DNA from 4 places in the Verrucosispora sp. TAA-831 genome. Region 3 is predicted to be linked to each of the others. Evidence: riboswitches for the same ligand, from Rfam matches in the RefSeq annotation. Region 3 holds a riboswitch; each other region holds the start of a gene.

Region 1 (7,040 bases), 1.9 Mb from region 3:
GACATGTGGGGGTCGACCGACTCGTCGCAGACCCAGCATCGCCAACCGTCACGCCTCGCGACGTCATCGAGGGAACTCATCCGAGCAAACTAGCCTGGCAGCCCTCGGCGAACGGCAGCACGGGCCACGGCGAGCACCAGGTGGGGCCGGCCTGTCGCGGCTTGTCCGCCGTGACCTGGTGCTCGCCGTCAGTCGGATGCCGTCCGGCCTACAGGAAGCGCTCCGGGTCGAAGTCGTCGAGGTCGATGATGCGAACCCGAGGAAGCACGTTGGTGAAGCAGCCCGCGTCCTCCTCGAGGTCGAACACCTGCAGGCCCGGCAGGTCGGCGAAGCCGGCGTTGAGGAACTCCTTGAACCCGACGACCGCGACCTGATGGTCACCGTGCAGGAGCTCCCCGATCTGCGGGAGGAAGTCGCCGTCGTGGCTGGCGAGCATCACGTTGCCAGGGCGTCGGGCGATAGCGTCCAGCGTTCGCTGGATGCCGATGTCCACCACCTTCTGATCCGACGATCCGGCGAGCGGGATGGGCCGGTATTCCATGCTCAGGAGGGCCCGGACGAAGGGCATCGGCAGACCGCCACCCGAGGCGTTGAGGAAGAACAGCCCCTTCACCGGCCGCTGCCACGTGTCCCGTGCGAAGTCCCGCAGACGCTCCCACCGCGGTCGCTCCGCAGGTGCCGGTCGGCGCTCCAGAACACTGTTGCCGAGAGTGGCATCGATGTTCTCCCCGTCCACGATGAGGTACGTGACGGGCTCCGTCGTATCGGGCATAGGAGTACCTCTCGGGTCGAGCAGCGGGCGCGGGCCGGTCGAGCCCGAGCGTTGACGTGCCTGCGGAAGCTGTGCTCGTGGTCAGGGTATGCCTACCAGCGAGGGGGGACGGCATCGGCGTGGATGAGGCGGGGTCCTCGCGGCGCTTCAGACGGCCTTCTTCCACGTCACCAGGACGCTGACGATGACGTCGAGCACCAAGGCGAGGAGACGATGTACGCGGTGAGGACTCGTTCCTCTCAGCCGGCCTGCGGGCCGGAGGCGTCGGGTGACCGGAACCTGACGTCGGCGCCGCCACCCGGCGGGCGGCTGGCCGCCGGGTGGGGGAGGGCATGGGCGGGGTGCCGCGCTGTGCGGCCGGGCCTTCGAGCTGCTTGGCGGAGGTTGTCCCCGGGGTCAGCGCCGATCACCAGGCGCAGGGCGCGTAGTCCTTGAGGAAGCAGCCGTACAGGTCCTCGCCCTGTTCGCCGCGGACGATCGGGTCGTAGACCCGGGCCGCGCCGTCGACCAGGTCCAGCGGGGCGTGGAAGCCGTCCTCGGCCAGCCGCATCTTCGTCGGGTGAGGCCGTTCGTCGGTGATCCAGCCGGTGTCGACGCTGGTCATGAGGATGCCGTCGGCCAACATCTCCTGGGCACTGGTCCGGGTCAGCATGTTCAGCGCGGCCTTGGCCATGTTGGTGTGCGGGTGACCTGCCCCCTTGTAGCCGCGGCCGAACTGGCCCTCCATCGCCGACACGTTCACCACGTACTTGCGGCGGGCGGTCGCTGCGGCCATCGCCGGTCGCAGTCGGCTGACCAGTACGAACGGCGCGGTCACGTTGCACAGTTGCACTTCGAGCAGTTCGACCGGGTCCACCTCGTGCACCCGCTGCACCCAACTGTTGACCGGGTCGAGGTCGGGCACCAGACCGCCGGCGTCGATGGCGTTGGCTGCCGCGATCCGTTCCGGTGAGGCGGAGCCACTGGTCAGCGCCAGCGCGGTGAGCGCGTGTGGCGTGATGGTGGGCGAGGTCGGTGCCGCGATCAGGCTACCCGCCGGTTCGCTCCGGCCGGCCGGTTTGGCGAAGGTGATCATCTCCGGTAGCGGACCGTCCGGCAGGGCCGCCGCCTCTGCGGCGACGAGATGCGCGTACGCCGCGGGCGTGCGGCGGACGGTCTGCGCCGCGTTGTTGATCAGGATGTCGAGTGGTCCCTGGTCGCTGACCGAGTCAGCGAGGGCGATCACCTGGGCGGGGTCGCGCAGATCGATCCCGACGATCCGGAGGCGGTGGAGCCAGTCCCCGCTGTCGGGCATCGCGGCGAATCGACGGACCGCGTCGTGGGGAAATCGGGTGGTCACCGTGGTGTGCGCGCCGTCGCGCAACAGCCGCAGTGCGATGTACATGCCGATCTTCGCCCGGCCGCCGGTGAGCAGCGCGCGCCGACCGGTCAGGTCGGTACGGGCGTCGCGGCGCTCCCGGTTCAGGGTGGCGCAGGTCGGGCAGAGCTGGTGGTAGAAGGCGTCCACCTCGCGGTAGCGCTGCTTGCAGATGTAGCAACCACGCGGCTTGTGCAGGACGCCGGCGGTGGCACCCACGGTGGGGGAGACGAGCGGGTTGCCCTGGGTCTCGTCGTCGATGCGGCCCGGGGCACCGGTGGCGGTGGCTGCTGTCACCGCGCGATCGGCTGCCGCGATGGCATCCCGTCGGTCCTCACGTCGCCGTTGCTTGATCATTTTGTAGAGCTTCGCGGTGGCCCGCTGCACCCGCACCACGTCGGGATGATCGGGAGGCAGATCCTCCAACGCCTCGAAGACGCTGAGACAGGTCTCCAGTTGGGTCGGGTCAATGCGGTATTGACCGTTCTTCGCAATCTTGTCCGCCGTCATGCCGTCGATGTCCCGTTCCCTGCGCCGGATCCGTCCGGTCGACCCCACGTCCGACCCGGAACTGTACGCACCGGGCGGGCTCCGACGCATCCCGCGCCTGTTCGCCGGCCCGAAGACCGTCGCCACCCGTGACCCTCCGCGATGGAGGCACCGGCGACGCAGTCGCGCAGCGCGACGATGAGCGCCTCGATGTCGTCTGCGCCGAGCCCGGTGTCGCACCGCAGGCGGAGGTACTTGCCTGCCTCCGAGGAGTTCACGACTCCCCCCGGCGGGGGTACGGCGATGTCCGGTGGCGGGCAGCCGCACGAACTCCGGGTGATCCTGCCCTCGTTCACCAGCGGATCGACGGGGTGTGCTGCAACGATGCAAGGCGTGGGAACTGTGAAGACTGCGCCGCCCGCCATCTCGCCCCTCGCCGGCGAGCCGATCAAGCGTGCCGACGCCGAACGGCTCGCGGGGGTGCTGAAGGCGTTCGCCGACCCGGCCCGGCTACGACTGCTCAGCCTGATCCAGTCGGCTCCCGAGGGAGAGGCGTCGGTCAGCGACCTCACCGAGCCGCTCGGACTCTCCCAGCCGACCGTCAGTCACCACCTGCGGATCCTCACCGAGGCCGGCCTGCTCGAACGTGACAAGCGCGGCGTCTGGGCGTACTACCGCCTGGTGCCGTCCGCGATCGCCGCGGTCGCCGACCTGTTGACCCCACCGCGCAAGCGAGCAGCGAAGAAGTCTCGCTGAGTTCGTCTCTGATCCAGGCGGTGCCGGCACCCCACCACCGCTGTGACACCGGGACCTGAGACGTTTCGAGGCGTCCTGGTGCGACACCGACGCTCGGTTGCACCGTCCGCCTGAACCCGCGTGCACTCCCGACCATGATCTAGGCCACGGTGACGGTGCTGCCTGCTTTGGTTAGGGTGGCCTCGCCGTGGTGTTCGGGAAGCCGGTGTGAGACCGGTGCGGCCCTCGCCACTGTGATCGGGATGCTGGAGGCCACGCAAGGTCACTGGGCGTAAGCCTGGGAAGGCCGGCCACCGGCGCACCACCCGTCAGCCAGGAGACCGGCCACGGCACCCGTACGACCGTCCACGAGGTGCTGGAAGGTGGTCCCGCTATGCGGTTCCCTGCGTCCTGGCGCGTTGCCGCGCCGCTCTCCATCGTGCTCGCCCTGCTCGGCGGATGCGCCACGACCGGCGACAGCGAGCCGGCTGCCACGGCCTCCGCCGCCGGGCCCGTCACACTCACCAACTGCGGCACCCCGGTCACGGTCCCGGGCCCTCCGGCGCGGGCGGTGACGATGAACCAGTCTGCCACCGAGATCATGCTGGCGCTCGGCCTGCAGGACCGGATGGCCGGCACCGCCTACCTCGACGACGAGGTGCTGCCCGAGTACGCCGCCGCGTACGCGCAGGTGCCCGTGCTGGCCAAGGAGTACCCGTCGAAGGAGAAGCTGCTCGACCTCGCCCCGGACTTCGTCTACGCCTCCTTCTCCAGCGCGTTCGGCGACGAGGGAGCAGGTGACCGCGCCGATTGGCAGAAACTCGGCGTGACCACGTACCTCTCCACCGCCGGCTGCCCGAAGGACACCCGGCCGGCGAAGCTGGCGATGGACGACGTGTTCACCGAGATCCGGGAGATCGCCGCGATCTTCGGCGTCGCGGAGCGGGCCGAGACGCTGATCGCCGACCAGAAGCAACGCATCGCGGACGTGTCGGCGGGTGCGAAGGGCGCGCGGGTGCTGTGGTGGGACGGCGGCAACGACGCGCCCAGTGCCGGCGCCTGCTGCGGCGGCCCGGCCATGATCATGTCTGCGGCCGGGGTCACCAACATCTTCGACGACCTGACCGGCAGTTGGGCCGACACCAACTGGGAGGCCGTCATCGAGCGCGACCCGGACGTCATCGTGCTCGTCGACGCGAGCTGGGACACCGCCGCCGCCAAGCAGGCGTTCCTCGAGAAGCACCCGGCGCTCAAGGACCTGCCCGCCGTCAGGGACAAGCGGTACGTCACCGTACCCTTCTCCGCCACCTCCGCCGGCGTGCGCAACGTGCTCGCCGTGGAGGCACTGGCCCGGGGCGTCGGCGGGATGAGCAACTGACCACCGTCACCACCCGGCCGGCACCGACCCCGCCCAAACCGACCCGGACGGTGCGACCGGCCGCCGCCGTGGTCGTACTCGCGGGTGTCCTGCTGTTGTCGGTGGCCGCGGCCGTGACGGTGGGGCCGGCAGACCTCTCACTGGGCACCGTGTGGCGGGTCGTCACCGGTCATCTCGGCCTGGCCAGTTCCGACGTGCCGCTGCTGCGCGACCACATCGTGTGGGAACTGCGGCTGCCGAGGGTCCTGGGCGCCGCCATGGTCGGGGCCGGCCTCGCCGCCTGCGGCGCCGTCATGCAGACCGTCACCCGCAACCCGCTCGCCGACCCGTACCTGTTGGGTGTCTCCTCCGGCGCGTCGCTGGGGGCCGTCGCCGTCCTCGTCCTGGGACTCGGCGCGGGCGCGGCGGCGCTCACCGGGGGAGCGTTCGTGGGGGCGCTCGCCGCGTTCGCCGTCGTGGTCGCCGCCGCCGGCCGGCGAGCGGTGCTGCGACCCACCCGGGTGGTGCTGGCCGGCGTCGCCGTCGCGCAGATGTGCGCCGCGCTGACGACATTCGTGATCATCTGGGCGGCCCAGCCGCACGCGACCCAGAGCATCACCTTCTGGCTGTCCGGCTCGCTCGCCCGCGTGGACTGGACCGCCCTGGCGTGGGCGACGCCGCTGCTCGCGACGGGGTTCGCCGTGATCCTCCGGTTCGCCCGCGCGCTCAACGCGTTCGCGTTCGGCGAGGAGGCCGCCGCCGCCCTCGGCGTGGACGTGCGGCGTGTCCGATGGCTGCTCCTGGTCACCACGGCGCTGCTGACCGCCGTGCTGGTCTCGATCAGCGGCGCGATCGGGTTCGTCGGGCTGATCCTGCCGCACGCCGTGCGGCGGTTCACCGGCCCCGATCACCGGCGGCTGCTGCCGGTCGTCGTCCTCGCCGGAGCGATCTTCCTGATCTGGGTGGACACCGCGGCCCGGACCCTGTTCGACCCCCGCGAGCTACCGGTGGGCGTGCTGACCGCCCTGATCGGGGTGCCCGCGTTCGTGCTACTGCTGCGCCGAGGGGACCGGAGCACCTGATGCTGGAGATCCACGACGTCTCGTGGTCGGTGCCGGCCGCTCGACTCCTCGACGGGGTGACCTGCTCGGCGCCGCGCGGCACCCTGGTCGGACTGCTCGGCCCCAACGGGTCCGGCAAGACCACCCTGCTGCGGGTCGTCGCCGGGTTGATCGCCCCCGGATCCGGAACCGTGACCGTCGCCGGCGACGACGTGGCCGGGCTGCCGCGTGCCACCGCCGCACGACGGATGGCCCTGCTCGCCCAGTACGCCGAGACCGACCTCGACCTGACCGCACTCGACGTGGTACTGCTCGGCCGCACTCCGCACCGCCGCTCCCGCTGGTCGGACACCGACACCGACCGGGCCGCCGCCGCCGACGCCCTCGACCGCGTCGACATGACCGGCTACGCCCACCGCCGGTGGCAGACGCTCTCCGGTGGGGAACGCCAGCGGGTCCAACTCGCCCGGGCACTGGCCCAGGAACCGCAACTGCTCCTGCTCGACGAACCCACCAACCACCTCGACATCGGCCACCAGCTCCAGTTGCTGGGCCTGGTCCGGCGCAGCGGCGTCACCACCCTCGCCGCACTGCACGACCTCAACCTGGCCGCGATGTTCTGCGACCTCGTGGTGGTGCTGCGCCAGGGCCGGGTCGTCGCCTCCGGACCCCCTGCCGAGGTGCTGACGCCCGCGCTGCTCGCCGACGTGTACGCCGTGGACGCCGACGTCGCCCTGCACGACGGACGCCCGGTCATCACCTACCGGGCACCGGTGGCATGAACGTCCTGCTCGTCTCGCGCGGAGCGACGCACCACGGCGGCCACGACGCGATCCACCGCCTCGCCGCGCAGGTCGCCGAGGCCACCGGCGTGCCGGTGCGGGCCTGCTTCCTCGACGGCGCCGAACCATCGCTGCACACCGCCCTCGACGCCGTACCGGAGCACGGAGAAGTCCTGCTCGTGGCCGCGCACCTACCGCCCGACCGGTACCTCGACACCTGGCTGCGCCGCGCGGTCGCCCACTGGCGTACCACCCGGAGTCGGCAGGTACGAGTCCTCCTCGCCCCACCACTGGCGACACGCCCCGCGCTGGTCGCCGCCGTCAGCGACGCCATCACCGGCGAACACGCCACGCTCGACGGCAACCCCGGACCGTTCCGCAGCCCGGCCTGGTCACGGATCACCCGACACCGCCGACACGTACTGCTCTGCCGTGGGCCCCGCTGCACCGCGTACGGCGCCGGCCAGGTCGCCGCCGCCCTCGGCAA
Region 2 (7,040 bases), 1.4 Mb from region 3:
GTCGACTTCCTCCTCGCGTACGCCTGAGACAGCCGGCCGGACAGCCGCGTACGCAGTGTGTCGTGTTCGGTCCGCGAGTGGCCGGAACCGACATGCTACACCAGTCGGGGTGGCGTGCCGCGCGGTGCGGCACGCCCTCGCACGGTGGGCGACAAGCGGTGCGAGCGGTCATTTCACGGGTTGACGTCGCCGCCGAATCGGACCCATCCTGGCCGGGTGGCCATACCTGAGGAACCGTTCGGTGTGCCGGTGCCGGTAAAACGCGCGACTGACGCCCGGCGGAGCGACTCGCTAGCGTATCAGGAACGGACGTCAAGATCATTGATGGTCCGGTGCGATCCCTGGTGCGGTGTGACCGACACCGAGTGGACCCGCCGCGCACCGCGCTGACGAGAGATCGGGACGGTGGACGGAGATGAACCTGGCCGGCACGCGGACCGCCACGAGTGTCCTGGACGACATGCTCGTGCCGCGCGGATCCGAGCTGACGAACCGTCTCATGAAGGGCGTGCGAACAACCCTCTACTCGCACACCGTGGCGGCCCGACGGGTCGCGCTCGCGGCCGGCGAGCTGTTGCAGACGGACGGCGCGGACGCTCGCGTCTACTTCATCGACAGCGGCGCGATCTGCCTGGAGCACTATTCTCCGAACGGTCGCCGGACAATTATCGACGTGTTGTCGAAGAACGAGTACTTCGGCGAGGACTCGCTTCCCGGAATGCCGAACCAGTACATTCCCGCCGCCGTGGTCGACACGAATCTGATCGTGCTCGAAAGCGTCGTCCTGCGGGACCTGCTCGACGAGGCGAGCATCTGCGACGTGTGGTTGCAGAGCCAGATGTTGAAGGCGCGCCGACACCGCTCACTACTGCTGCAACACACCACATCCGACTGCGAGGCGCGCCTGGCGATGCGCCTGCTCGACCTGGCGCAGGGGTTCGGCACCGCGTCCGGCCGGAGTATCCGGATCGGCCTCAAGCTGCGCCACGAGGACTACGCCGCGATGATCGGCACGACCCGCTCCCGGGTCGGGCTGTTCCTGCAACGCTTCACCGACCGCGGGATGATCCGGCGGTCGCCCTGCGGAGCCATCCACGCCGACCCGAGTGCGATCGTCGGCTACCTGATGGAGCGGATGGGCCTGGGCCCGCTGCGCCGCCCCGACGCCGTCGCGTGAGCACCGCACACCGATCCGCCGGCCGGCACCCCGTACGCCTCCGACTCCCACCCGCGACCACGATCGGCCGTGAGGGGGAGTCGGAGGGCGGAAGGGGTCACTGCCGGCCGCTCGGCTCCACGACCGTCGGGGTGGCGGCGCGGGCCTGCGCCCGGGCCGAGCGGACGGCGTGCCGGCGACGCCGCTCCCGCGCGTTCTGGTAGAGGCTACGGCCCCAGAGCAGCAGCCCGCCGCCGTCGAGCAGGAAGCTGATCACCGCGATGGTGACGAAGTCCAGGGACCCCATCATGGAGTCCTGGCCGGAGACGAAGAGCAGGAACTGGTAGATGAAGCCCCACAGCAGGGGTATGCCGACGAAGATCAGGGTGAGCAGGGCCATCAGGCGCCCGCCGATCCAGGCCAGGGCGTACCAGCGCACCACCCGCATCTCCCGCCGGGGCAGCCCGGACTGGTCCACCCGGGGCGTGCGCCGCACCATCCGCGCGACCAGGTTGCGCAGGTAGTCCTCGGTGTCGGACATCAGGTTCCGGCACCCGAGCGCGGTGGCGACGATGTAGTAGCCGTCGGTCCGCAGGAACAGGAACGTCTGCCAGATGATCCGGACCAGGTACGTGAACAGCAGCGCCGTGAGCAGCAGCGCGCCCCACTCCGGCAGTTGCAGGTAGCCCTGCCGGCCCGCCCAGAGGGCGAAGACGAAGGCCGAGGCGAGCACGCCGTCCACCAGGGTCCCGGCGATGAACGCGACGAAGCGTTGCCGCTTCGGCGCCATCCAGATCGTGCTCATGTCGGTCTGGACCACCAGGATGTACATCTGGTTGCCGATGACGAGCCGCGACGGTACGCCCGCCGCCCGCGCCGCGACCATGTGCGCGGCCTCGTGGATCGCGACCCCGACCAGGGTGAGGATGAACGTCGCCCAGGTCAGCGCCGCGAAGTGGATGGGGAACAGCAGCGTCTCGCCGGGCGTGGGCAGCAGGTCGGGATCGTCGGCGGCGAGGTACACACCACCCGCGATGACCAGGACGCAGAGCAGCAGCACGGGCAGGCTGACCATGCGGCGGGCCACCGTCGGGCTGAGCCAGTTCAGGCTCCAACTGCGCCGGGGGCGGGACGTCGCGGCCGGAGCGGGGGCCGGGGCCGGGGCGGGTGCAGCGGCCCCGCCGTCGACCTCGACGAAACCCTCGTCGCCCAGCGCGTCCAGGAAGTCGGTGATGTCGGGCGTCTCGGCGTACTTCTGTTCGTACTGGCGGACCGCCTCGCCCACCGAGTTGCCGGCGGCCAGCGAGTGGAGCAGATCCAGCCCTTCGGCGGGGATCGACAGGAACACCTGCCGCTCGACGTCGCCGATGATGACGGTGTCGCCCTCCGCTCGGTGGTCGAACGGGCGCACGCGGACAAGTGTGTCTGGTGGGTAGCCGGCCATGGTCAGTCGTCCTTTTCGCTCATCTCATCCGGGTCGTTGAAGGCCGGCACCCGGAGTTGCCGTCCGGGTGCCGGCCTTCAGGTGTGTCACCGTCAGGAGACGACACACGCAGCGGCGACAGCGCTGGTCTTCACCGACTCCAGCCGGCGAACCGTGAGCTTCTTCATGAGAATCACCTCCCTCGCGACATCGGGCAGCACTACGGTGCCGGTCGCGAGGGAGATCGTCTGCTCACTTATGTGCATACGCCGATAGCGTGTGTGTGGCATTGAGCGAATCGAACCGAACATACCTCACAAGCGACGTCGGTCCGGTGGTGTCCTGGTCGTGCCGACCCGTGCGCTACGCGTCGGCCCAGCCGGCCGGATTCGTGCACGACTCCCGGCTGATCCCCGAGCCGGTGTCCGGCCAGTCGCCGAACCGCTCGTGGTGCAGGTGGGAGAAGAGGTAGCAGAAGCCCTCGCAGCCGGCGTCGGGCACCGCCGTCACCGGATTCGCCTTGACCGCCTCGTAGAACTCCCGGCCCAGCGCCACGATGTGGCCGCGCGCGTACAGGAAACCGTCGTCGGAGCCGTCGATGATCTCGTGGATGTCGGCGCGGTCGATGTCGTACAGCTTGCGCTCGACCACCCGGTCGAGGGCGACCAGCTCGGCGCGGGGCAGCTCGGTGGAGAGCCGACGTAGTTCGGCGACGAAGGGGTCGAGCCACCGGTCCATGGCGTACCCGTCGTCGTGCGCGGGATCGCGGTCGACCAGGGCGCGACGCAGCGCCGCCTGCTCCGGACCCAGTCCGGCCCACGCCTGCTCCACCAGCGCCCAGAAGCGGTCCTCCTCCTCGGCCGTCGGCAGCGTCGGGGAGACCTCAAGATCACTGTTCGTCATGGTCGGACGATAACCGCGAGCACCGACAGTGGGAGCCGACGTGACGCACCGCGTGCGACCGGTCGCACATTGACAGCGGCGGCGGGAGCCGACCAGACTGGCCCGACAATTCCACAGCCGCGGTCACGTGTGGGGGAAGTCCGGTCGAAGTCCGGCGCTGGCCCGCAACGGTGGGCCGCCGGGGGTTACCCCGGTGGCGAGCCCGAATACCCGACGTGTCCGCGAGTCCCTGCTCCTCACCCGTCGTGGCCCACGGGTCGGAGGCCGGCCAGCCACGTCCTGACGGGCGGGCCGGGTTCCTGACGACCGCCGGGCCGGAAAGGCGCGCCCGATGGTCGTCCGCCTGAGCCGGTACCGCCTGCTCACCCTCCTCTGCGGCGTGTTCGCCGCTCTCACCCTCACCCTGACTCTCACCGGTCCGGCGACCGCCGCCCCCGTCCAGGTGGGTAGCGTCCGGTCCGACGCCGCCGCCGGTTGGCTGGCCCGCCAACTGGTCGACGGGGAACGATTCGAGACCGTCTTCGACGGCGTCGCGTACCCGGACCAGGGGTTGACCCTCGACGCGGTCCTCGCCTTCGCCGCCGCCGGTGTCGCCGACGACTTCGGTGCGTCCGCGCTGGACTGGGTCACCCGCCCGGACGTCCGCGACGGCTACGTCGGCGACGGCACCACCGAGGCGTACGCGGGCGCGACCGCCAAGCTCGCCCTCGCCGTCGCGGTACGCGGCGGCGACCCGACCGACGTCGGCGGGGTGGACCTGATCGCCCGGCTGCGCGGGTTGCAGGCGCCCGACGGCCGGTTCACCGACCGGTCGGCGTGGGGCGACTACAGCAACACGTTCAGCCAGTCCTTCGCGATCCTCGCGTTGCGTCGGACCGCAGCGGGTACGCCCCCCTCGGCCGCCGGGTGGCTGGTCGGCACCCGGTGCCCGGACGGTGGTTACCCGGTGCTGCCGGCGCAGCCGGTCTGTAGCTCTGACGTGGACGCCACCGCCCTCGTGGCGCAGGCGTTGCGGGCCGCCGGACGGCACTCCGCCGCCGCCGCGGCACTGCACTGGCTGGTGTCGGTGCAGCGGGTCGACGGCGGCTTCGCCAACGCCGACGGGATTGCCAACGCCAACAGCACCGGGCTGGCGGCGCAGGCGCTACGCGACGGTGGCCGACCGCTGTCCTGGCTGCGGGCCCGGATCTTCCTGGCCGGGTTGCAGGTCGGCTGCGGCGCGCCGACAGCCGACCGGGGGGCCGTCGACTTCGACGGCGGCACCTTCGACCCGGGCACCGCCACCCGCGCCACCGCCCAGGCCGTCCTCGGTCTCACCGGCACCGGGTACGCACGGCTCTCGTCTGCCGGTGCCGCCACCGGCGCACCCACCCTGCCCTGCCCCTGAACCACAAACCGATCCCCGTTCCCCCAGACGAAGGAGCGCCCATGTCCCATGTCCAGAGTCCCGCCCGCCGGTGGTTCGCCGGCCTGTTGGCAGCGGCCGTCGTCGCGCTCGGCCTGATCGCCGTCGAACCGTCGCCGCGCGCCGCCCACGCCGCCGCCTGCACCGGCACGACGGGGGTCACCGTCGTGGTCGACTACGGTCCGCTCGGTGGCGGCGTCCAGGTGGCGTGCGCGCTCGGCGACCCGGCCACCGGACTGGCCGCCCTCCAGGGCGCCGGCTTCGCGGTGACCGGTACCCAGCGGTGGGGCCTGGCGTTCATCTGCCGGATCAACGGCCAGCCGACCGCCGCCACCGAGCCCTGCGTGAACACCCCGCCCGCCAGCGCCTACTGGTCCTACTGGCACGCCTCCGGCAGCGGCGCTACCTGGACCTACAGCACGCTGGGCGCGACCAGCTACGACCCGGCACCGGGCACGGTCGAGGGATGGTCCTTCGGCACCGGCACGGCACCCAGCATCACCGCCCCCTGACCTGCGGATAGCCTGACGGGCCGCAGACGCCCGCCGGGTGTCGACGCCGTCTGGCGCCGCAGGGTGACCGGGCGGTACGGTGTCGACACCCGGCGTGCCGGGCCACAACTGAATGCGTCCCGTTCGGGGGGAAGCCGGTCGAAGCCGGCGCTGACCCGCAACCGTGAGCGAGCCCTGTCTCGCGAGCCGGAATGCCCCGAACCGGACGAGCGGCTTCCACTGTCGAGGTCTACAGGGTGGAGTCCGGGCAGCCGACTTTCGGCACCTCGTCGCGACCGCGCGTACGGGATGCCGCCGCCCGTGCCTTCCGGAGCTTTCACCGACCGCTCTGCGAAAGGCACCCCTCATGCTCTCCTGCTCGCTCCGGCGCGTCGGCGCCGGACTCGGCGCGGCCACCGCCACCGCGCTCGCCGTCGTCGTCGCCACACCACTGGGCGGGGTGGCCGCACCGACCGCGACCCACACCGCCGCCGCCGGAGACGCCGCGCGCTGGCTCGCCGGTGAGTACGCCGACGGCATCCTGCCCGGTCCGTTCGGCGGTGCCGACTGGGGCCTCACCATCGACGGCGTGCTCGCCCTCGCCGCCACCGGCGTCGACCCGTCGACCCGACAGTCGGCGACCGCACAGATCGCCGCCAACGTGCGCTCCTACAACAGCTACGACGACTGGGGCATCGAGGGATTCACCGACGGCGGGGCCACCGCCAAACTGCTCTACGCCGCCTCCGCCGCCGGTGGCGACCCGACCGACTTCGGCGGCTGGGACCTGCGCGCCGAGACCCTGTCGCTGGTCTCCGGTGCGGACACCGGCCATCAGCACGGCCGGATCACCAGCCGCACCACCGAGGCGTCCGGTCAGGACCCGTCCAACACCTTCGACCAGAGCTTCGCCGTCCTCGGGCTGGCCCGCAGCGGTGGCGCACCGCAGGAGACGGCCGACTTCCTGGTCCGCCAGCAGTGCGCGGCCGGCGGCTTCCGGCTCTATCCCGACGCGGACGGCGCTCCGTCGCCGAGCTGCGACGCGCAGGGCAACGCCACGCTCGACGTCGACTCCACCGCGATGGCCGTCCAGGCGCTGCTGGCCAGCGGTGCCGACGGCGCGGACGCCGCCGCCCAGCGTGGAGCCCAGTGGCTGGCGGCACAGCAACGCGCCGACGGGTCGTTCGGCGGGTCGGGGCCGACCAGTGGCGCCAACTCCAACAGCACCGGCCTCGCCGGACAGGCTCTGGCCGCGGCGGGCCGGGACAACGAGGCCACCCGGGCCGCCGAGGCGTTGGCAGCGCTCCAACTCACCACGGGCAACGGCGGTGCCGCCGCGACCGACGCCGGTGCCATCGCGTACAACACCGACGCGCTGACCGAGGCGGTCGGCGCGGGCATCACCGACAACCTCCGGGACCAGTGGCGTCGCGCCACCGCCCAGGCGCTGCTCGGCCTGGCCCAGGTGCCGCTCGGGCGGATCGGTCTCGACCTGCCGCCGACCGGCGGCCCCACCCCGTCGTCCAGCGCGTCGCCGACGCCCACCGGCTCACCCACGCCGACCGCGTCACCGACGCCGAGCACCTCACCGACACCGACCGATCCGCCCACCGTCGACCCGACGCCGAGTGCGTCCCCGAGTGAGACGCCGTCCACGCCGGT
Region 3 (7,040 bases):
GGATCGGGTGGAACAGCAGGTGGACGGCGCCGTCGAGGTCCAGGCGTCGGATGCCGATGCCGTAGACCGGCTCCAGCACGGCGGGGTCGAGGACCTCGTCGACGGTGCCGGCGGCGGCCACCCCACCCGCGCCGAGCAGCACCAGGTCGTCGCAGTACCGGGCGGCCAGATTGAGGTCGTGCAGCACGACGACGGAGCAGGTGTCCAGCGTGCGGACCAGATGCAGGATCTCGTGCTGGTAGCGGATGTCGAGGTGGTTGGTGGGCTCGTCGAGCAGCAGGTGGGTGGCCTGCTGGGCGAGCGCGCGGGCGATCAGCACCCGTTGCCGTTCCCCACCGGAGAGCTGGGCGAACGCCCGACCACTCAGGTGCGTGGCACCGACCCGACTCAGGCAGCGGGCGGCGATCTCGTGGTCGGCCCGCCCGGCCCGCTGGAACGTCGACAGGTGCGGCCCCCGGCCGAGCAGCACCAACTCCGCCACGGTCAGGGCGGTCTCCCCGCCGGTCTCCTGCACGACCACGGCCAGCCGCCGCGCGGCCTCCCGGGCGGGTAGGGCGGACAGCGCATCGCCGTCCACCGCGACCTGTCCACTGCGGCTGCGCAGCGCGCCGTAGAGCAACCGCAGCAGCGTGGTCTTGCCGCTGCCGTTGGGCCCGATCAGGCCGAGGATCCGTCCCGGTCGGGCGGTGACACTGACCCCGTCGATGACCGGGTTGACGCCGTAGTGCCAGGTGACACCGGTGGCCTCGATCACGGTTGCTCCCGGAACCGCTGCACGATCCGCTCCAGACCGTCGATCGACAGCGGCGTCGGCGGCTCGGTGAAGTTGAACAGTTGTGTCATGACCTGGCCGTTGCGGACCGCGTCGAGCTGCTGCGCGCCCGGCAGCCCGGTCAGCCCCTGCTCGACGGCGCGGGGGTCGCCGTCGCCGTAGAGCAGGATCAGCACGTCCGGGTTGCGGCCGAGCAACTCCTCGACGGTGACCTCGAAGACCCGGTCCTTGACGTCACCGAAGACGTTGCGGAAGCCGGCGGCCTCCAACTGCGGGTGGGCCATGCTGCCGGTGCCGTACGCGTACGTGGTGCCGCCGCCCACGGTGGGGTAGAGCACCGCTGCGGTGCGTCCGGACGCGTCGCCCGACTCGGCCCGTACCTTCGTCATCCGCTCCCTGAGCGCGGTGACCGCACCTGCCGCCTCGGTCTGGCGGCCGAACACCCGGCCGTACGTCTCCATCTGCGCGTAGATGTCGTCGAAGCTCGGCACGGCGGTGCTGTCCGGGCACATCGCCGGCTCCTCCAGCAGCGGGATGTCCACCGCCGCGAGGGTGTCGCGGGAGAGGTTGTCGACCTCGCCGAGGACCAGGTCGGGCTCCTGGCTGATCACCACCTCCTTGGAGATCTGCAGGTGCCCGCTGGTGTCGGTCCTGTCGGTCAGCAGCGGGATCCGGTCCAACCCGGCCTGGGTCGGCGCGTCGTAGTACTCCTTCGGGTACTGCCCGGCGCGGGCGGTGACCCGGTCCAGGACGCCGAGCGCGTGCAGGTACGGCACGGCGGCGCTCTTGAGCAGCACGACCCGCTCCGGAGCGGCGTCGAAGGTGACGTCCACGCCGCAGTTGGTCACGGTGACCGGGTAACCGGGACCGGCCTCGGCCGGCCCGTCGGCGCCGCCGCCGCACCCGGCGACGAGCAGCACGCACGCGGAGGCGGCGGCGGTGGCGAGGCGGGTTGCCTTCAACATCGGTTCTCCTTGACGGGTGGGCGTTCAGGCGCCGGAGGCGTGCAGGCGGCGGATCAGGACCAGCAGGAAGGGCGCGCCGAGCAGGGAGGTGATGATGCCGATCGGGATCTCCTGGGGGGCCAGCAGCACCCGGGCCAGCACGTCGGCCCAGACCAGCAGGATCGCCCCGAGCAGCGCGGCCACCGGCACCACGCGGACGTGCGGCGCGCCGACGATGCGCCGGGCCAGGTGTGGCACGACCAGACCGACGAACCCGATGCTGCCGGCGGCGGAGACCAGGATGCCGACGCTCAGCGAGACCAGCACCAGCAGCCGGAGTCGGAACCGGTCCGGCGAGACGCCCAGCGTGTGCGCGGTCTCGTCGCCGATGGCCAGCACGTCGAGCCGCCGCCCGACGACGGTCAGGTAGGCGATGGTGCCGATCAGCACCACCGCGGCGATCAGCAGCAGGGCGTTCCAGCGGGCCAGGCCCAGCGACCCGAGGAGCCAGAACATCACCGAGCGGGCGCCCTCGGCCGACCCGGAGGCGAAGATCAGGAAGCTGGTGGTGGCGTACAGCGCGTACCCGACGGCGACGCCGGCCAGCAGCAGCCGGAGGGAGGTGACCCGGCCGCCGCTGCGCGCGATCAGGAAGACCAGCAGCGACGCGCCGAGCGCGCCGACGAACGCGCTGGTGGAGAGCGCGTACTGGCCGAAGCCGGCACCGGCGCCGAACAGGATCGCGGCAGCCGCGCCGCTGGAGGCGCCGGAGTTGATGCCGAGCAGGTACGGGTCGGCGAGCACGTTGCGGACCATGGCCTGCAACGCCACGCCGCAGACCGCCAGGCCGGCGCCGACCAGCATGCCGAGCAGGACGCGGGGCAGTCGGACCTGCCAGACGATCGCCTGCTGCGGCCCGGTCCAGGTGACCTCGCCCGGCAGCCCGACGAGGTGGTGCCCGATGATCCGGGCCACCGTCAGCGGGGGGATGCCGATCGCCCCGGCCCCGACCGCGACCAGCCCGGTCAGGACCAGCCCGAGGGTCAGCGCGAGCAGCCAGAGGCCGGTGCGGCGACGCTGCGCCGCCACGCCGAGCACGTCCGTCCGGCTCGTCGGCAGGGTGGTGACGCTCACCGCACTCCCACGCAAAGTCGTTGTTCTTGCCAAGTCTTTGCAAAAACTAACACCATGATCATGCGAGCGGAAGCCGGATGAGTCGTTGTTCACCCACCGCCCGACACGCCGTGGCGGTGCGGACATCACACCCGCGCGACGGTCGCCGCGCGTGATCCGGACGCTAGGATCCGTGACGGTACTGGTTCGCCCCGGCCGTTCGGTCGGAGCGTCGTAAGAGGGAACCCGGTGTGAATCCGGGACTGCCCCGCAGCGGTGAGTGGGAACGACCGCCGTCACACGCACTGGACACCTGTCCGGGAAGCGACGGCCAGTAGGAGACCGGCCCAGCCGGTCGCGCCCACGAGTCCGAAGACCTGCCCGTGCCGCGTGCGCAACCGCGCACGCCGCCGTCGGCCCCGCGGGAGGGCCAGGGCGAGGTCGGTCGTCGCACCGTGCCCTCCCCAGCCCTCCTCCGGAGCCGTACCGCCGGACCTCGAGGGAAGGGAACCCTGGCGACATGACCACTCCGTTCGGCACGAGCACCGTGCTCGGCTACCCGCGCATCGGCCCGCGTCGTGAGCTCAAGACCGCGGTCGAGGGCTACTGGGCCGGCCGCATCGACGAGCCGACCCTGCGGGCCGCCGCCGCGCAGGTGCGCGAGCAGACCTGGCGTACGTTGCACGACGCCGGCCTGTCCGCCGTACCGTCCAACACGTTCTCGCTCTACGACCACGTGCTCGACGCGGCCGTCACGGTCGACGCCGTGCCCGACCGGTTCCGCCGGCTGGGCCTCGGTGAGCTGGACACCTACTTCGCCATGGCACGCGGCACCGCGCAGGAGCCGCCGCTGGAGATGACGAAGTGGTTCGACACCAACTACCACTACCTGGTGCCCGAGATCGGTCCGGACACCGCCTTCGCCGCCCGCCCCGACAAGCCGCTGGCCGAGTACGGGCGGGCGCGGCAGCTCGGCATCACCACCCGTCCGGTCCTGGTCGGCCCGGCGACCCTGCTGCTGCTCGCCAAGCCCACCGCCGACGCGCCCGACGGGTTCCGCCCGTTCGACCGGCTGGACGACCTGGTCGACGTCTACGCCGACCTGCTGTCCGCACTCGCCGACGTCGGGGTGCCGTGGGTGCAGCTCGACGAACCGGCGTACGTCGGCGACCGGTCCGACGCCGAGATCCGCGCCCTCGGTGCCGCGTACGCCCGGCTCGGCGCGCTGACCCACCGACCCCGCCTGTTCGTCGCCGCGTACTTCGGGGAACTGGGCGACGCGCTACCCGCGCTGCTGGACACGCCGATCGAGGCGATCGGGCTGGACCTGGTGGCCGGGCCGGGCGATCTCGGCCGACTCGCCGGCCACGGCGCGCAACCGGGCCGGACCGTGGTCGCCGGGCTGGTCGACGGCCGCAACGTGTGGCGGACCGACCTGCGGGCTGCCGCAGCCGTCGGCGCCACCCTCACCGGGCTCGCCGACACCGTCGCCGTGTCGACCTCCTGCTCGCTGCTGCACGTGCCCGTCGACCTGGCCGCCGAGACCGACCTCGACCCGCTACTGCGGGAACGGTTGGCGTTCGCCCGGCAGAAGGTCGACGAGGTGGTCGCGCTCGGCCGGGTGCTGCGCGACGGGGTGGGCGAGCTGCCCGCCGCGCCCCCGCCGGTCCCGGCGCAGTGGCGCGACGACCCGGTCCGCGCCCGACTGGAGGCGCTGCGGCCCGAGCACACCCGGCGCGGGCCGTATCCGCAGCGCGCCGACGCCCAGCGGCGCCGCCTCGGGCTGCCCGCGCTGGCGACCACCACCATCGGGTCGTTCCCGCAGACCGAGGCGCTGCGCCGGGCCCGGGCCGAGCACCGCGCCGGCCGCCTCGACGCGGCCGGCTACGCCGAGCGGATGCGGGCCGAGATCGCCGAGGTGGTGGCCGAGCAGGAGCGGCTCGGACTGGACGTGCTGGTGCACGGCGAGCCGGAGCGCAACGACATGGTGCAGTACTTCGCCGAGCACCTGGACGGCTTCGCCGCCACCGCCCACGGATGGGTCCAGTCGTACGGCTCCCGGTGTGTGCGTCCGCCGATCCTGTACGGCGACGTGACCCGGCGGGAACCCATCACGGTGGCCTGGTCCCGCTACGCCCAGTCGCTCACCGACCGGCCGGTCAAGGGCATGCTCACCGGCCCGGTGACCATCCTGGCCTGGTCGTTCGTCCGGGTGGACCAGCCGCTGGCGGAGACCGCCCGCCAGGTCGCGCTGGCCCTGCGCGACGAGGCGCGGGACCTGGAGGCGGCGGGCATCCGGATCATCCAGGTCGACGAACCCGCGTTGCGGGAACTGCTGCCGCCGCGCCGCCGGGACCACGCCGCCTACCTGGACTGGTCGGTGGCGTCGTTCCGGTTGGCGACCAGCGGCGTCGCCGACGCCACGGCGATCCACACCCACCTGTGCTACTCGGAGTTCGGCGAGGTGCTGCCCGCCATCGACGCCCTGGACGCCGACGTGACCAGCATCGAGGCGTCCCGTTCCCGGATGGAGATCCTCGACGACCTGGCCACCGTCGGCTACACCCGGGGGATCGGGCCGGGTGTCTACGACATCCACTCGCCCCGGGTGCCCGACGCGGCCGAGGTGGTCACCGCGCTGCGCCGGGCGGCGGCGGCCGTCGGGCCGGAGCGGCTCTGGGCCAACCCGGACTGCGGGCTCAAGACCCGGGGCTACGACGAGGTCCGTCCGGCCCTGACCGCGCTGGTCCGGGCCGCCACCTCGGTCCGCGCCGAACTGGCCGCCGCCGACGGGTCGACGAGCGACTCCTGACCCGGTGACGTCCGCCGGTGGGGACCTCCCGCCGGCGGACGCCGTCGGCAGACCGCACCACCGAGACCGCGCGCGAGGACGGACGAACCGCCATGCAGGACACACTTTCCGCCCCCGGTCGGACGCCGTCGGCGTCCCACCTGACCCTGTCGCAGATCATGGACCAGCACCACACCAACCTCATGGGTACGGTCCACGGCGGCCGGATCCTCAACCTCATCGACTCGGTGGCCGGGGTGGTCGCCGCCCGGCACTCCGACGGCCCGGCGGTCACCGCCGCCATCGACGAGACCGCCTTCCTCCGCGCCGTACGCGTCGGCGACGTGGTGCACGTCGACGCCCGGATCACCTGGGCCGGTCGCAGCTCGATGGAGGTGGCGGTGAAGGTGACCGCCGACCGGTGGGACCGGGCCGTGCCACCGACCACGGTGGCCACCGCGCACCTGGTGATGGTCGCCGTCGACGACGCCGGGCAGCCGCGTGCGGTGCCCCCGCTGCTGCTGGAGACCGACGGCGACCGGGGACGCTACCGCGAGGCGGAGATCCGACGCGAGCACCGACTCACGTTGCGGCGGGCCCTGCTCGACGGCGCCGGAGACCCGACATAGATTCTCGCCGGGGCCCGGAGCGTCAGGGCGCGGTGGCCTTGACTACGACCGCCTCCGGGGGCGGTGGCTGTTCGGTCGGCGGAATGCGCCGGGCCAACCGCCGGACCGCGGTGTTGAGCACGGCGATCAGCGGTACCGCGATGAGGGCGCCGAAGATGCCGTCGAGCACCACACCGGCGGTGACCGCCAGCACCACCGGCAGCGGGTGCAGCGCCACCGCCTTGCCCATGATCCACGGTTGGAGGACGTTCCCCTCGACCTGCTGCACCACGATCACCGCGCCGAGGATGCACAGCGCGGTGACCCAGCCGCCGTCGACCAGCGCGACCAGCACCGCCACCGCGCCGGAGAGCGTGGCACCGACGATCGGGATGAACGCGCCGAGGAAGACCAGCGCGGCCAGGGCGAACGCGAACGGCACGTCGAACAGCACCAGCGCGATGCCGATGCCGACCGCGTCGATGAACGCCACCAGCACGGTGGCCCGCACGTAGGCGACCAGCGTCTGCCACGAGGCGTTGCCCGCGTCGTCGAGCCGCCAGCGGGCGGCGGCCGGGAACATCCCGACGATGAACCGCCAGATGCGCTGCCCGTCGCGGAGGAAGAAGAACATGGCGAAGAGGACCAGCAGCGCGCCGGTGAAGATCTCCACCACCGTGCCGGCGGTGGAGAGCGCCCCGGTGGTCAGCGCCTGGGTGTTCTCGTTGATCCAGTTCTGTCCGGCCTGGATGTACTGGTCCAACGTCCCGTCGGAGAGGTTCAGCGGCCCGTCGCGCAGCCAGTCCTGGATC
Region 4 (7,040 bases), 1.3 Mb from region 3:
GTGGCCCCGAGGTCGCGCCGGATCAGCAGAGACATTGCGACAGGGTACGGGCGCGACCGGTTCCGGTCCGCCCACGGCGAGCGGCCATTCCCCGCAGTCGCACGAATCGCTCGGCCGGCACGCCAACACGCGTCGAAGCTCGGCATCGGCCGAGGGCCGGGGACGTCGGCATAGGCCGGGGGCCGGGGGCCGGGGGCCGGGGGCCGGGGGCCGGGGGCCGGGGGCCGGGGGCCGGGGGCCGGGGGCCGGGGGCCGGGGGCCGGGGGGCCAGGGGCCGGGGGCCGGGGGGCCAGGGGCCGGGGGCCGGGGGGCCAGGGGCCGGGGGCCGGGGGCCGGGGGCCGGGGGCCGGGGGCCGGGGGCCGGGGGCCGGGGGCCGGGGGCCGGGGGCCGGGGGCCGGGGGCCGGGGGCCGGGGGCCGGGGGCCGGGGGGCCGGGGGCCGGGGGCCGGGGGGCCAGGGGCGCCGACCCGCTGACTCCCATGTCTTACACGGACACTGTCGAGCTGACTGCGGCGACGGATCGCGGTGATCCGCCCCGCCTCGTCGGGCCGGCCGCAACCCACGCCGTTCACCGGACCAGCCATGACCCACGCCGTTCGCCGGGGCGGCCATGACCCACGCCGTTCGCCGGGGCGGCCGTGACGGTCACCGGCCGCGAGCGCCCGGCCCGCCACACCGCCGACCGCGTCGGTCCACCGCTCTTCCACGCCCGCACCGGCGACTTCGCCGACATCACCGTGCAGGCCACCGTCGGCCGCTCTCCCAGTCGAGGAGCCGATAGCGCAAACGGTTCAGCTCGACAGGGGCCGCCGACACGACCAGTCGGCCAGGCACCGGCCGGAGCCCGAGCCGGAACGCCGCTGTCCCGGGCGGCGTCACGCCACCCGGGACAACGGCACAGCTCGGTCGATCAGAAGTCGTCGTCGAAGCTGACCGAGCCGGTCACCCCGACCTGGTAGGCGGAGACCCGCCGCTCGAAGAAGTTGGACAGTTCCTGGACGTCCTGCAACTCCATGAACGCGAACGGGTTGCCGCTGCCGTACATGGGGGCGATGCCGAGCACGGCCAGTCGCCGGTCGGCCACGTGCTGGAGGTACTCGCGCATGTCGGCCAGCGACATGCCGGAGACGCCCTGCTCCAACAGGTCGGCGGCGAACTGCACCTCGCACTCGACCGCCTCGGCGAGCATGTCCTTGACCTGCTGCTCCATCTCGGCGTCGAACAGGTCCGGCTCCTCGGCACGGACGGTGTCGACCACGTCGAAGGCGAACGCCATGTGCATGGACTCGTCGCGGAACACCCAGTTGGTGCCCGAGGCGAGGCCGTGCAGCAGCCCCCGGGAGCGCAGGAAGTAGACGTACGCGAAGGCGCCGTAGAAGAACAGGCCCTCGATGCAGGCGGCGAAGCAGATCAGGTTCAGCAGGAAGGCCCGCCGGTCCGCCCGGGTCCGCAGCTCGCGCAGCGCGAAGATCGAGTCGATCCACTTGAAGCAGAACTCGGCCTTGCGGGCGATCGACGGGATGTTCTCCACCGCCGCGAACGCCGCGAACCGCTCCTTCTCGTCCGGGACGTAGGTGTCCAGCAGGTTCAGGTAGAACTGGACGTGCACCGCCTCCTCGAACAACTGCCGGGAGAGGTACAACCGTCCCTCCGGCGAGTTGACGTGCTGATAGAGGTTGAGCACGAGGTTGTTGGCGACGATGGTGTCACCGGTGGCGAAGAAGGCCACGAGTCGCGACACCAGGTGCTGCTCGGCCGGGGAGAGCTTGGCCAGGTCGGCGAGGTCGGAGTGCAGGTCGACCTCCTCCACCGTCCAGGTGTTCTTGATGGCGTCCTTGAAGCGGTCGAAGAACTGCGGGTACCGCATCGGCCGCAGGGTCAGATCCATGCCGGGGTCGAGCAGCAGGTGCCGCTCCCCCGTACCGGTGCTGGTGCTGGTGGTCTCGGAGACGGTGGTCACTGGCATGCCTCGCAGCTCTCGGGGTTCTCCAGGGAGCAGGCCAACGCCTCGTCGTCGCTGACCGCCACGACCGGCGTGACGCTCGGGGTGACGGCGACGGTGGCCTGCTGGATCCGGGTCGCCGGACGCGACCGCAGGTAGTAGGTGGTCTTCAGCCCGGACTTCCAGGCGTACAGGTACATCGAGGAGAGCTTGCCGATGGTCGGCGCGCTCAGGAACAGGTTCAGCGACTGCGACTGGTCGATGAAGGGGGCACGGGCGGCCGCCAGGTCGATCAACGCCCGCTGCGGCAGCTCCCACGCGGTCCGGAACAACTCGCGTACGTCCGCGGGCAGCTCGACGACGCCCTGTACGGAACCCTCGGCGCGCTTGATCTGCTCCCGGATCGCGGCCGTCCACAGTCCCCGCGCCTTCAGCTCGCGGACCAGGTAGGTGTTGATCTGGAGGAACTCGCCGGACATCGTCTCGCGCTTGAACAGGTTGGACACCTGCGGCTCGATGCACTCGTAACAGCCGGCGATCGAGGCGATGGTGGCGGTCGGCGCGATCGCCACCAGCAGCGAGTTCCGCAGGCCGTGCCGGCCGACCGTCTCGCGCAACGCGGTCCAGCGCTCGGGCTGGCCGACCTCGGCGCCCCACAGGTCCGGATGCAGCTCACCCCGGGCAGCCCGGGTCTCGGCGTACGCGGGATGCGGGCCGAACCGCTCGGCGAGCCCGGCGGAGGTCTCCAACGCGGTCAGGAAGATCTCCTCCTGCACCCGGGTCGACAACTCCCGGGCGGCCGGCGAGTCGAACGGCAGGCGCAGCGTGAAGAACGCGTCCTGCAAACCCATCAGCCCGAGCCCGACGGGGCGCCAGCGCGGGTTCGACGCCGCCGCCTGCTCGGCCGGGTAGTAGTTGATGTCGATCACCCGGTCCAGGAAGACCACGGCGGTACGCACCGTGGCGCGCAGCCGCTCCCAGTCGACACCGTCCGCGGTGACGTGCGCGCCCAGGTTGACCGAGCCGAGGTTGCAGACCGCCGTCTCGGCGTCGTCGTTGACCTCCAGGATCTCGGTGCAGAGGTTCGACAGGTGGATGGTGTTGCCCGGGGCGCCGGTCTGGTTCGACAGCCGGTTCGAGGCGTCCTTGAACGTCATCCACCCGTTGCCGGTCTGCGCGAGCGTCCGCATCATCCGGCCGTACAGGTCGCGGGCCTTGACGGTCTTGACCGCTTTCTTCTCGGCCGCCCGGTACGCCTCGTCGAACTCCTCGCCGAACAGGTCGGGCAGCTCGGGGGCGTCCGACGGGTCGACGAGCGACCAGTCGCCGTCCGCCTCGACGCGCCGCATGAACTCGTCCGGGATCCAGTTGGCGAGGTTCAGGTTGTGCGTCCGCCGGGACTCCTCGCCGGTGTTGTCCCGCAGTTCGAGGAACTCCTCCACGTCCGGGTGCCACGGTTCGAGGTAGACGCAGGCCGCGCCCTTGCGACGGCCGCCCTGGTTGACCGCGGCCACCCCGGCGTCCAGCGTCTTGAGGAACGGCACGATGCCGTTCGACCTGCCGTTGGTGCCCCGGATCAGGGCGCCCCGACCGCGTACCCGGGACCAGGAGATGCCGATGCCGCCGGAGAACTTGGACAACTTCGCGACCTGGTGGTAGCGCTCGTAGATGGAGTCGAGTTCGTCGCGCGGCGAGTCGACCAGGAAGCACGAGGACATCTGGGTGTGCCGGGTGCCGGAGTTGAACAGCGTCGGCGAGCTGGGCAGGTAGGCCAGGCTGGACATGAGTCGGTAGAAGCCGATCGCCTCGCCGGGCGTCTGCGACAGGCCGCAGGCGACGCGCAACAGCCAGTACTGCGGCGTCTCCACCACGAGCCGGGTCTGCGGGTGCCGCAGCAGGTAGCGGTCGGCGACCGTGCGCAGCCCGAAGTACTCGAAGCGCAGGTCCCCCGCCGGGTCGACGGCGTCGTCCAGCTTGCGCGCGTTGCGGGCCACGAACGCGGCGGTGTCGTCGCCGATCAGGCCCAGGCCGTGTGCGTACCGGATGGACTGGCTGAAGCTGGCGACCTGTTGCCCACGGACCTCCTTGTCCACGTACGCGGCCAGCAGCCGGGCCGCCAGCTTCGAGTACTGCGGCTCCTCACCGATCAGTTCGGCCGCGGTCTGGATGGACAGCTTGTCCATCTCGGCCGTGGTCGCGCCGTCGTACAGCCCGCTGATGGTCTTGGTGGCCACCCGCAGCGGGTCGATCTCGTCCAGGTCGGCGACCCACCGCTCCACCGCCTTGACGATCTTGTTGACGTCCACCGGCTCGGTGTCGCCGTTCCGCTTGCGGACCTGCATGACGTGCCGGCGTTGCTCCGGCCCCGCCTGCTCCTGGGTCACCGTCATGTTCCCCCTCCTCACGCCTGTCCCCGAGATCGTCGGGTCCGCGCGGGAGGACGCCGCCGGTCATCCGACGGCACTGCTGCCGTGACTGACCAGCTCCTGGCGTCGGCCGTCCCACGCGGCCTTCGACCGCCGCACACGTCGCGTGCGGCGCGCTGGCAGGTCTTCGGACTCGTGGGCCTGGTGCTCGCGCCTACTGGCCGTCGCTTCCCAGACCTGGCGGGTCCAGTGCGTGATGACGGCGGTCGTTCCCACTCACCGCTGCGGGGCAGTCCCGGATTCCCACCGGGTTCCCTCTTGCCTCGACCGTCGTGGAGCGGCGGCCGAACCAGCTACGGGGCACACCATATATGGGTGCGGTGCGGAGATGGCAACACCAGATGCTGTGCCGGGCGTGTCGCGTGCCAGATGTCGGGCATCCCGCCGACCGTCGGCCGGGTACTCGATCATGCCCACTAGCATCGTCGCGTGCAGACAGCGGCCGGACCCGGCGACCGACGGGCACTGCTCGACATCCTCGTCCGGGCCGCGGATCGGACGCCCGACCAGGTGATCGTGCACGTGCGCGAGGACGGCACCGAGCGCACCGTGACCGTCCGGCAGTTGCGGGACGAGTCGCTGCGGGTGGCGGGTGGCTACCGCGCGGCCGGAGTGATCCCGGGCACGCCGGTGATCCTGGTCGCCGACGCCGGGGACGACTTCCAGCCACTGTTCTGGGGTGCGCTCGCCGCCGGGCTGGTCCCGGTGCCGCTGCCGCCCGAACCGGCCCGGGTACGGGCCGTCCGCGAGCTGCTCGCCGACGCGGTGACCGTGGTGGACGACACCACCGGGGCGGTCGCCGACGGGCTGGCCGGACCGGTGCTGCGGCTGGCCGACCTGCGGACCGGCGCCCCACCGGAGGAGCTGTTCGCCGCCGACCCCACCGACGTGGCGTTCCTCCAGTTCTCCTCCGGCAGCACGGGCACGCCCCGCGGGGTGGAGTTGACCCACGCCAACGTGCTGGCCAATGTGGAGCAGTCCCGGCTGGCCAGTGGCGCCGGGCCGGACGACGTCCTGGTCACCTGGATGCCGTACTTCCACGACATGGGGTTGATCGGTACGCATCTGACCCCGCTCGCCATCGGGTGCACGCAGGTTCGGGTACCCCCGTTGGCGTTCGCGAAGCGCCCGGCGCTGTGGTTCACCGCCGCGCACCGACACCGTGCGACCCTGTTGTCGGCGGCGAACTTCGCGCTGGCGCTGGCGGTCCGCCGGGTCCCGACGGACCTCCTCGCCACGCTGGACCTGAGCCGGGTCCGGTGCGTGGTGGTGGGTGCGGAACCCATCTCCCCCACGGTGTGGCGGGCCTTCCTGGCGCACGTACGCCCGGCCGGGCTCGCCCCAGCCGCCCTGCGACCGGTGTACGGCCTGGCGGAGGCGACCCTCGCGGTGACCTTCCCGCCGCCCGGGGAGGTCGCCGCGCCGCTGGTGCTGGACCGGGCCGCGCTGAGCCAGGGCCGGGCGGTGACCACCGGGCCGGGTACGCACGCGGTGGAGCTGATGGACCTGGGACACCCGGTGCCCGGCTGCGAGGTACGCGTCGTCGACGAGCGGCACCGGCCGCTGCCCGAGGGTCGGGTGGGCCTGATCGAGGTACGCGGCCCGAACGTGGCGCGCGGCTACCACCGGGACCCGCAGGCCAGCCGGGAGACCTTCGTGGACGGTTGGCTGCGCACCGGTGACCTGGGTTTCCAGCGCGCCGGTCGGCTCTGCGTGACCGGCCGCGCGAAGGACGTCGTCTTCGTCAACGGCCGGACGTTCCACGCTCCCGACCTGGAGGCGGTGGCCGCCGCTACTGTCGGGTTGCCGGCCACGGCGACGGCGGTGGTCGGCTGCACCGACCCGGACAGCGGCGGCGAGCGGATCGTGGTGTTCGTGGCCTGGGCCCGTCCGCCCGCCGGGGCGACCGGGGTGCTCGACGCCACACGGGCCCGGGTGGCCGAGGCGGCCGGGCACGACGACGTGCGGGTGCTGCCGCTGCCGCCGGGCGCGTTCGCCCGGACCACCAGCGGCAAGCTGCGGCGGCGACGGATGCGCGAGCGCTACCTGGCCGGCGACTTCGCCGACCGGGAACGCCGCTGGCACCCGGCGGCGACCGGCCTGCCGGCGACGTCCGCGTCCGGCGACACACCCCCGGCGGCACCCGCGAACACGCACCCGGCAGGGCAGTCGGAGGCGTGCCCGTCGGACGACTCGGGGCCGGTGTCCCGCCGACGGGTCGAGCAGGTCGTCCGGGCGGTCTGGGCGCGGGTGCTGGACCGGCCCGCCGACACCATCGCGGCGGACGACCGGTTCCTGGCCATCGGCGGTTCGTCGCTCAAGGCGATGGAGGTGCTGGCCGGGCTGGAGGACGCCCTCGGCACCACGTTCGATCCGGCGGACCTGCGGGACTGCCCCACCGTCGCCACGTTGACCGACCGCATCCTGGCCGGGCCGCCCACGACCCGTCCGGCACCGCCCGACGGGTGCGCCACGGCGTCGCAGGCCACCCGTTCCGGCGCGCCGCCGCTCGCGGTCATCGGCATGGCCTGCCGCCTCCCCGGTGCCGACGACCCGGACGAGTTCTGGCGCAGGCTCGTCGACGGTGTCGACGCGGTCCGGCCGGTCCCGGAGCACCGGTGGACGCCGCAGGACGGCCGACCCCGTTGGGGGTCCTTCCTGGACGATCCGAT

What was found. A riboswitch is a leader RNA that binds a small molecule or an ion and turns the genes downstream of it on or off. The one in region 3 is predicted to bind cobalamin.
Region 1: another riboswitch for cobalamin. It lies ahead of ACQVFL_RS19465 (ABC transporter substrate-binding protein); the one in region 3 lies ahead of metE (5-methyltetrahydropteroyltriglutamate--homocysteine S-methyltransferase).
Region 2: another riboswitch for cobalamin. It lies ahead of ACQVFL_RS17040 (peptidase); the one in region 3 lies ahead of metE (5-methyltetrahydropteroyltriglutamate--homocysteine S-methyltransferase).
Region 4: another riboswitch for cobalamin. It lies ahead of ACQVFL_RS16925 (ribonucleoside-diphosphate reductase subunit alpha); the one in region 3 lies ahead of metE (5-methyltetrahydropteroyltriglutamate--homocysteine S-methyltransferase).

The regions. Positions count from the first base shown of each region.
Region 1 covers NZ_CP192240.1:4,356,690-4,363,729, reverse strand. Annotated here, with positions in the region: gene ACQVFL_RS19485 (hypothetical protein) at 1-5, opposite strand, end outside; gene ACQVFL_RS19480 (NYN domain-containing protein) at 209-772, opposite strand; gene ACQVFL_RS19475 (SDR family NAD(P)-dependent oxidoreductase) at 1,179-2,639, opposite strand; gene ACQVFL_RS19470 (ArsR/SmtB family transcription factor) at 3,003-3,374, shown strand; cobalamin riboswitch at 3,526-3,717, shown strand; gene ACQVFL_RS19465 (ABC transporter substrate-binding protein) at 3,748-4,731, shown strand; gene ACQVFL_RS19460 (FecCD family ABC transporter permease) at 4,782-5,792, shown strand; gene ACQVFL_RS19455 (ABC transporter ATP-binding protein) at 5,792-6,553, shown strand; gene ACQVFL_RS19450 (CbiX/SirB N-terminal domain-containing protein) at 6,550-7,040, shown strand, end outside.
Region 2 covers NZ_CP192240.1:3,789,245-3,796,284, reverse strand. Annotated here, with positions in the region: gene ACQVFL_RS17060 (CDP-diacylglycerol diphosphatase) at 1-27, shown strand, start outside; gene ACQVFL_RS17055 (Crp/Fnr family transcriptional regulator) at 509-1,177, shown strand; gene ACQVFL_RS17050 (hypothetical protein) at 1,275-2,567, opposite strand; gene ACQVFL_RS17045 (DUF4240 domain-containing protein) at 2,943-3,482, opposite strand; cobalamin riboswitch at 3,586-3,714, shown strand; gene ACQVFL_RS17040 (peptidase) at 3,814-4,869, shown strand; gene ACQVFL_RS17035 (hypothetical protein) at 4,911-5,399, shown strand; gene ACQVFL_RS17030 (cell wall anchor protein) at 5,746-7,040, shown strand, end outside.
Region 3 covers NZ_CP192240.1:2,427,501-2,434,540, forward strand. Annotated here, with positions in the region: gene ACQVFL_RS11025 (ABC transporter ATP-binding protein) at 1-754, opposite strand, end outside; gene ACQVFL_RS11030 (ABC transporter substrate-binding protein) at 751-1,737, opposite strand; gene ACQVFL_RS11035 (FecCD family ABC transporter permease) at 1,762-2,850, opposite strand; cobalamin riboswitch at 3,016-3,228, shown strand; gene metE (5-methyltetrahydropteroyltriglutamate--homocysteine S-methyltransferase) at 3,350-5,641, shown strand; gene ACQVFL_RS11045 (acyl-CoA thioesterase) at 5,734-6,249, shown strand; gene ACQVFL_RS11050 (AI-2E family transporter) at 6,272-7,040, opposite strand, start outside.
Region 4 covers NZ_CP192240.1:3,752,226-3,759,265, forward strand. Annotated here, with positions in the region: gene ACQVFL_RS16920 (ribonucleotide-diphosphate reductase subunit beta) at 911-1,966, opposite strand; gene ACQVFL_RS16925 (ribonucleoside-diphosphate reductase subunit alpha) at 1,957-4,332, opposite strand; cobalamin riboswitch at 4,470-4,677, opposite strand; gene ACQVFL_RS16930 (amino acid adenylation domain-containing protein) at 4,798-7,040, shown strand, end outside.